2 regions of the Streptomyces sp. NPDC012466 genome follow, and region 1 is predicted to be linked to the other one. Evidence: riboswitches for the same ligand, from Rfam matches in the RefSeq annotation. Region 1 holds a riboswitch; the other holds the start of a gene.
The links. A riboswitch is a leader RNA that binds a small molecule or an ion and turns the genes downstream of it on or off. The one in region 1 is predicted to bind thiamine pyrophosphate.
Positions count from the first base shown of each region.

Region 2: it holds a riboswitch for thiamine pyrophosphate, as region 1 does, so the genes downstream of both, thiC (phosphomethylpyrimidine synthase ThiC) here and ACFY9E_RS30395 (thiamine ABC transporter substrate-binding protein) in region 1, are expected to answer to the same signal.

Region 1 is NZ_JBIBEQ010000009.1:97,974-102,041, reverse strand. Features, by position in the region: gene ACFY9E_RS30405 (hypothetical protein) at 1-26, opposite strand, end outside; gene rlmN (23S rRNA (adenine(2503)-C(2))-methyltransferase RlmN) at 121-1,227, shown strand; TPP riboswitch at 1,267-1,373, shown strand; gene ACFY9E_RS30395 (thiamine ABC transporter substrate-binding protein) at 1,498-2,535, shown strand; gene ACFY9E_RS30390 (ABC transporter permease subunit) at 2,574-4,068, shown strand, end outside.
Region 2 is NZ_JBIBEQ010000003.1:184,312-188,379, forward strand. Features, by position in the region: gene ACFY9E_RS13210 (hypothetical protein) at 1-818, shown strand, start outside; gene thiC (phosphomethylpyrimidine synthase ThiC) at 893-2,677, opposite strand; TPP riboswitch at 2,670-2,859, opposite strand; gene ACFY9E_RS13220 (YibE/F family protein) at 3,586-4,068, shown strand, end outside.

The sequences.
Region 1 (4,068 bases):
ACCGATGCCGCGTAGAAGGACGTCATCCCTCGCGCGTGCCCTGCGGTATGGGCAGGAACACTCGGTTCCGCCGGCCGGGGCCGCGGGTCACATGAATCGATCTGCGACACTGGTACAGCCATGCCTAAGCCCGGAGAACTCACTTTCGTCGCCCCGCGCGGAGCCAAGAAGCCGCCGCGGCATCTCGCCGATCTCACTCCTGCCGAGCGCAAGGAGGCCGTTGCCGCTGTCGGGGAGAAGCCGTTTCGTGCCAAGCAGCTCTCGCAGCACTACTTCGCGCGGTACGCGCATGATCCGGAGCAGTGGACCGACATTCCGGCCGGTGCTCGTGGGCGGCTGCAGGAAGCGCTGCTGCCCGAGCTGATGACCGTCGTGCGGCATCTGTCGACCGACCAGGGCACCACCCGCAAGACGCTGTGGCGGCTGTTCGACGGGACACTCGTCGAGTCCGTGCTGATGCGTTACCCGGACCGCGTGACCATGTGCATCAGCTCGCAGGCCGGATGCGGGATGAACTGCCCGTTCTGTGCGACCGGGCAGGCCGGTCTGGACCGGAATCTGTCCACCGCCGAGATCGTGCACCAGATCGTGGACGGCATGCGGGCCCTGCGGGACGGGGAGGTCCCCGGCGGTCCCGCGCGGCTCAGCAACATCGTCTTCATGGGCATGGGTGAGCCGCTCGCCAACTACAACCGGGTCGCCGGCGCCATCCGGCGGCTCACCGACCCCGAGCCCGACGGGGTGGGCCTCTCGCAGCGCGGCATCACCGTCTCGACGGTCGGGCTCGTGCCGGCCATCCACCGGTTCTCCGACGAGGGCTTCAAGTGCCGCCTCGCCATCTCGCTGCACGCCCCCGACGACGAGCTGCGCGACACCCTCGTGCCGGTGAACACGCGCTGGAAGGTCCGCGAGGTGCTGGACGCCGGCTTCGAGTACAGCGCCAAGTCCGGCCGGCGGCTGTCCATCGAGTACGCGCTGATCAGGGACATCAACGACCAGGCGTGGCGTGGTGACCGGCTCGGCCGGATGCTCAAGGGCAGGCCGGTGCACGTCAACCTGATCCCGCTGAACCCGACGCCCGGGTCGAAGTGGACGGCTTCCCGGCCCGAGGACGAGAAGGCGTTCGTGGAGGCCATCGCCGCCCATGGTGTGCCGGTGACGGTCCGGGACACCCGTGGTCAGGAGATCGACGGGGCGTGTGGTCAGCTGGCGGCCACCGAACGGTAGTCTGACCGTCGTAAGCACACCCTCGTATTCGACATCTGCATATTCCGACAGGGGAGCGCCACAGCGCTGAGAGTGCGGCACACGGCCGCAGACCCTCCGAACCTGGCCCAGGTCATTCTGGGTAGGGAGATCGGTCACCACTCGAGCTGTTGCGCCCTGCCCGGGACCCCGGAAGTCCCGGGCAGGGCCGCGTCTTCTCCTGGTCACTCCAGGAGGAATCCAGTGAGCATCAACGCAAAGCGGCTGACGGCGGCGGTCGTCGGGCTCGGCATGGCCGGCACACTCGCCGCGTGCGGGTCGTCCGACGGCGGTCAGGGGTCCGGCGACTCCAAGACCGTGACGCTCGTCAGCCACGACTCGTGGGCCGCGTCCAAGGACGTCATCGCGGCCTTCGAGAAGCAGTCCGGTTACAAGGTCGACTTCCTGAAGGACGGCGACGCCGGGCAGGCCGTCAACAAGGCCATCCTGACCAAGGACAACCCGCAGGGCGACGTCTTCTTCGGCGTCGACAACACCCTGCTGTCCCGCGCCCTCGACAACGGCCTCTTCCAGTCCTACGCGCCCAAGGGTGCGGACCGGATCAAGGCCGAGTACCGCGTCGACCAGGAGCAGCACCGGGTCACGCCCATCGACACCGGCGACATCTGCGTCAACTACGACAAGAAGTACTTCGCCGACCACAAGCTGCGGCCGCCGCGCACCTTCGACGACCTGATCAAGCCGCAGTACAAGAACCTGCTCGTGACCGAGAACGCCTCCGCCTCCTCACCCGGGCTCGGCTTCCTGCTCGGCACGGCCGCCAAGTACGGCGACGACGGCTGGGAGAGCTACTGGAAGAAGCTCAAGGCCAACGGTGTGAAGGTCGTCGACGGCTGGGAGCAGGCCTACAACGAGGAGTTCTCCGGCTCGGCCGGCGGCAAGAAGGCCAAGGGCGACCGGCCGCTCGTCGTGTCCTACGCCTCCTCGCCGCCCGCCGAGGTCGTCTTCGCCGACCCGAAGCCGAGCACGGCGCCGACCGGGGTCGCCGAGGGCACCTGCTTCCGGCAGGTCGAGTACGCGGGGCTGCTCAGCAACGCGAAGAACACCAAGGGCGGCAAGGCGTTCCTGGACTTCCTGCTCACCGAGCGGTTCCAGCAGGACATGCCCATGAACATGTTCGTGTACCCGGTACGCGAGGGCGCCCAGGTGCCCCCGGAGTTCGTGAAGTACGGGCCGCAGGCGAAGGACCCCGAGACCATGGACGCGGCGAAGATCGCCGACCACCGCGACCAGTGGGTCAAGTCGTGGACCTCACTCGTACTGAAGTAGCCGTTCGGCGGCGGGGCGCGGCGGCGCGGTTCGGTCTGCTGGCCGTGCCCGTCGCGTTCTTCGCGGTCTTCTTCGCCTATCCCGTCGCCGCGATCGTCGCGCGCGGCCTGAAGGCCGACGGGACCTGGCACCTCGGGCGGATCGGGGACGTGCTGGCGCAGTCCGACGTCCGGCACGTCCTGTGGTTCACCACCTGGCAGGCGGTGGTCTCCACCGCGCTCACGTTGCTCGTCGCGCTCCCCGGCGCGTACGTCTTCGCGCGCTTCGACTTCCCCGGCAAGCAGGTCCTGAGGGCGGTCGTCACCGTCCCGTTCGTGCTGCCGACGGTCGTCGTCGGTACGGCGTTCCTGGCGCTGGTCGGGCGGGGCGGGCTGCTCGACGAGCTGTGGGGCGTACGTCTGGACACCACGGTGTGGGCGATCCTGCTCGCGCACGTCTTCTTCAACTACGCGGTCGTCGTCCGCACCGTCGGAGGGCTCTGGGCGCAGCTCGACCCCCGGCAGGAGGAGGCCGCACGGATGCTCGGGGCGTCCCCGCTGAAGGCCTGGCGGCAGGTCACCCTGCCCGCGCTCGCCCCGGCCGTGGCCGCCGCCGCGCTCATGGTCTTCCTGTTCACCTTCACCTCCTTCGGCGTTGTGCAGATCCTCGGCGGGCCCACCTTCTCCACCCTGGAGGTGGAGATCTACCGGCAGACGTCCGAGATCTTCGACCTGTCCACCGCGGCCGTGCTGACCATGATCCAGTTCGTGGCGGTGGGCGCGATCCTCGCGGTGCACGCCTGGACCGTGCGACGGCGGGAGACCGCGCTGCGGCTGGTGGACGCGTCCGCGACCGCGCGCCGGCCCCGTGGCGCGGGGCAGTGGGCGATGCTCGGCGGGGTGCTCGGCACCGTCGCCTTGCTGCTCGTGCTCCCGCTGGCCGTGCTGGTGCAGCGGTCTCTGGATGCGCCGGACTTCGGCTACTACCGGGCGCTGACCCGCGAGGACGGGGGAGTGTTCCTGGTCCCGCCGATCGAGGCGATCGGCAACAGCCTGTCGTACGCCGTCGCCGCCACGCTCATCGCCGTGGTGATCGGCGGTCTCGCCGCGGTCGCGCTCACCCGCCGGGACGCCGGGCGGTTCGTGCGAGGCTTCGACGCGCTGCTGATGCTGCCGCTCGGGGTGTCCGCGGTGACCGTCGGCTTCGGGTTCCTGATCTCCCTCGACGAGCCGCCGCTGGACCTCAGGTCCTCCTGGATCCTGGTGCCGCTCGCGCAGGCGCTGGTCGGGGTGCCGTTCGTGGTGCGGACCATGCTGCCCGTGCTGCGGGCGGTGGACGTGCGGCTGCGGGAGGCGGCTTCCGTGCTCGGGGCCTCGCCCTGGCGGGTGTGGCGGGAGGTGGACCTGCCGATGGTGCGGCGGGCGCTGCTGATCGCGGCCGGGTTCGCCTTCGCCGTGTCGCTCGGGGAGTTCGGCGCGACGGTGTTCATCGCACGGCCCGACCGGCCGACGCTGCCGGTGGCCGTGGCCCGGCTGCTGGGGCGGCCCGGGGACC
Region 2 (4,068 bases), on a different contig from region 1:
AGGAATACGAGCGGATCCTCGATGAGGCGCTGCGCTCCGCACCACACCGTCCCGACCTGGCCGCTGTCGGACAGCGGCTCAACCCCGAACAGCTGCGCACCATGGCGCTGAACGCCACCGCGCTCATCACGGCCGCCGCGTCGGCCGAATACCAGCACTACGTCAAGGTGCGCGACGAACTGCGTCAACCGGCGTCGTCCGCTTCGCCGGCCGTGCACGAGTCCGGTTCCTCCGAGCCGGGCGCGGGCGCCTCGGGGCTCGCCGCCAGCATGGGAGTCGCCGACGCCGCCGGCGCGGGCGCCGTCGCCGTCGTCGCCGTCCTCGCACCCGTCCTGGCCGGTACCGCTGCGGCGATCTTCCTGCTCGTCGGCTACATCCTGCAGATGCTCGACCCCGAGCAGGGGTTCGCCCGGACCATGCTCACCACGGGCTGGGTGTTCGGCGCCGTGACCGCGGTCGCGATCCTCGTCGCCGCGGTGGGACTGCTGCTCACCGCCCTGCGCAACAAGCCCACGGCCGAAAGCGGGCCGTACGGCGCATTGCAGGGGGAGGTGGCCCAGGCCAGGGCGGCCTGGCACGAGGCGCTGCTGGAACGCGGGATCCTGCCCTTCCTGCGCGAAGCACTCGTCGACCCCGGCGCGACCGCCGCACTGCACCCCACGCCCTCGTCCACCCCGGTCAGTCGCATGCCGCACCTCGGCTACGACCGCCCGGGGTTCACCAGCCCGGACGACGGCGACCGCGGTTCGCGCCCCAGCTTCAGCAGTCCGGACTACACCAGCCCGGACTTCGGAGGCCCGGAGCACCAGCCGGAGTAGCCGTCGGATCCCGTCCGAGCAGGCGCCTCCCACAGGCCGGGGGACCATCGGCCCCCGGGCCTGTGCGCGGCCGGTCAGTCCGCGATGGGCAGATACACGCGGTTCCCGCTCGCCGCGAACTCCTTCGACTTGAGGGCCATGCCCTCCTCGATCTCGGTCCGTGTGCCGCCGTGTTCACGGCGGATGTCCTGCGAGATCTTCATGCTGCAGAACTTGGGACCGCACATCGAGCAGAAGTGGGCCGTCTTGGCCGGTTCCGCGGGCAGGGTCTCGTCGTGGAACTCCCGTGCCGTGTCCGGGTCGAGGGCCAGGTTGAACTGGTCCTCCCACCGGAACTCGAAACGGGCGTCGGACAACGCGTCGTCCCACTCCTGCGCACCCGGGTGGCCCTTGGCGAGGTCGGCTGCGTGGGCAGCGATCTTGTAGGTGATGACGCCGGTCTTCACGTCGTCGCGGTTCGGCAGGCCCAGGTGCTCCTTGGGCGTGACGTAACACAGCATCGCCGTGCCCCACCAGGCGATCATCGCGGCACCGATGCCGGAAGTGATGTGGTCGTACGCCGGGGCGACGTCCGTGGTCAGCGGGCCGAGCGTATAGAACGGAGCTTCATCGCAGATCTCCTGCTGAAGGTCGATGTTCTCCTTGATCTTGTGCATCGGGACATGGCCCGGGCCCTCGATCATGGTCTGCACGTTGAAACGCTTCGCGATCCGGTTGAGTTCCCCGAGCGTGCGCAACTCCGCGAACTGGGCCTCGTCGTTGGCGTCCGCGATCGATCCGGGCCTGAGACCGTCGCCGAGCGAGTACGTGACGTCGTACGCGGCGAGGATCTCGCAGAGCTCCTCGAAGTTCTCGTACAGGAACGACTCCTTGTGGTGCGCGAGGCACCAGGCGGCCATGATCGAGCCGCCGCGGGAGACGATGCCGGTCTTGCGGTTCGCCGTCAGCGGCACGTACGCCAAGCGCACGCCCGCGTGGACCGTCATGTAGTCCACGCCCTGCTCGGCCTGTTCGATGACCGTGTCCTTGTAGATCTCCCAGGTCAGCTCCTCGGCCCGGCCGTCGACCTTCTCCAGAGCCTGGTAGAGCGGCACGGTGCCGATCGGGACGGGAGAGTTGCGCAGCACCCACTCGCGCGTGGTGTGGATGTTGCGGCCGGTGGACAGGTCCATCACCGTGTCGGCGCCCCAGCGGGTCGCCCAGGTCATCTTCTCGACCTCCTCCTCGATGGAGGACGTCACGGCCGAGTTGCCGATGTTGGCATTGACCTTCACCAGGAACCGCTTGCCGATGATCATCGGCTCGATCTCCGGGTGGTTCACGTTGGCCGGCAGCACGGCCCGGCCCGCGGCGATCTCGTCCCGCACGACCTCGGGCGCCACGTTCTCCCGGATGGCCACGTACTCCATCTCGGGCGTGATCTCGCCGCGCCGGGCGTACGCGAGCTGCGTGACCGCCTGTCCCTCCCTGCCCCGGCGGGGCTGGCGCGGCCGGCCGGGGAAGACGGCGTCCAGGTTACGAAGGCCGCCGCGGGGCGAGGTGTGCTTGATGCCGTCGTCCTCGGGACGGACGGGGCGGCCCGCGTACTCCTCCGTGTCGCCGCGGGCGATGATCCAGTTCTCGCGCAGCGGCGACAGGCCCCTGCGGACGTCGGTGTCGACGAGTGGATCGGTGTACGGGCCCGACGTGTCGTACAGCGTGACCGACTGGCCGTTGGTGAGGTGCACCTGACGGACCGGCACGCGCAGGTCAGGGCGAGAGCCCTCGACATACGCCTTGTGCCAGCCGATGGACTTCCCGGCCTCCTCGGACTTCTCGTCCTGAACGGAGGCAGGCGTGCGTGCGTCCTTGCTGGTCATGAGACCTACTCCCTACGCCGGCATTACCCGGTAACAGGTTCGGCGGTCGACGCAGCGGCTTCCGTCCGGCGACGTTCCGTGTGAAACATCACTCGACTCCGGCGATGTTTCATGTGAAACATCGCTGGGACGGAGGTCAGCGCCCTCTCAGCCCGGTGCTCCGAGCTCCCGCGTGTACAAAAGGTGCCTCCACGCTAGCGGCAATTCTGGCGCGGTGAACAGAGGGCCCCCCTCGTTCTTGCGATGATCGGTCGGTGACCACGACGCAGCGTCCCCCCTACCCCCCACCCGAGTCGCCCCGCGGATCCGGCGCCGGAAACGGCAACGGCCGTGGTGACGGCCATGACGGCGCCGCCGGGGCCCGGCAGGAGCAGGCTCAGGGACAGGGCCTTGGGCCTGGCTACGGGCGCGGCGGGAGCTTCGGCCCGGGAGGCGGCGGTGAGCGTGGTTCCGGCTCCGGCGGTGGATACGGCTCGGGCTTCGGCGGCGGGTACGGATCGGACTCCGGCGATGAGTACGGCTCGGGCTCCGGCGGCGGGTACGACTCCGGTCCTGGCCGTGAGTACGGTTCTCGTCCCGGCGGAGAGTACGGGCCGGGCTCCGGCGGCGGCCCGGGTGCCGGTTCTTCCGGTGGCGGCCACGGTGGCCCCACCGGCGGGCAGGGCTCCGGCCCCGGCGGCGGGCAGGGCTCCGGCCCCGGCGGCGGGCGCGGTTCCGGGCCTGGCAGAGGTGACAGGAACGGCCACGGTGGGGGCAACGACCACGGTGGGGGCGACGGACACGGCCACGGCCCCGGCTCCGCACCGGGGGGCGGCCATGGTCATTCCCACAGTCACAACCACGGTCCGGCGACGCCCGTTTCCCTGCATCTGCGCAAGGTCATCGCGGCGGTCCTGATCCCGTTCGCCGTGGCAGTGCTGGTCGGTCTCGCCGTGCTGTGGCCGGGCGGCGCCCCGTCGCACGAACGCACCGGCGTCGGCTTCGACCGGCAGACGCAGGAGGCCACGGTCACCAAGGTGGTCGAGGTGAGCTGCAAGGAGGCCGGCGCCTCGGGCGTTCCGCCGACCGGCGACACCTCCACCGCGGAGGGTTCCTCGGCGGTGCAGGAGGAGAAGGGCACCTGTAAGAGGGCCACGATCCGGGTCGACAGCGGCAACGACAAGGGCCGTACGTTCACCGAGATCGTCCAGCCGGACCAGTCCCGCCAGTTGCACGAGGGCCAGGAGGTCGTGGTCGCCTACGAGCCCTCCGCGCCGAAGGACCTCCAGTACTCGGTCACCGACATCAACCGCCGTCTGCCCCTGGGGCTGCTCGCCGGCATCTTCGCACTCGCCGTCGTGGTCGTCGGGCGGTTGCGAGGTGTCATGGCCCTGGTGGCGCTGGCCATGAGC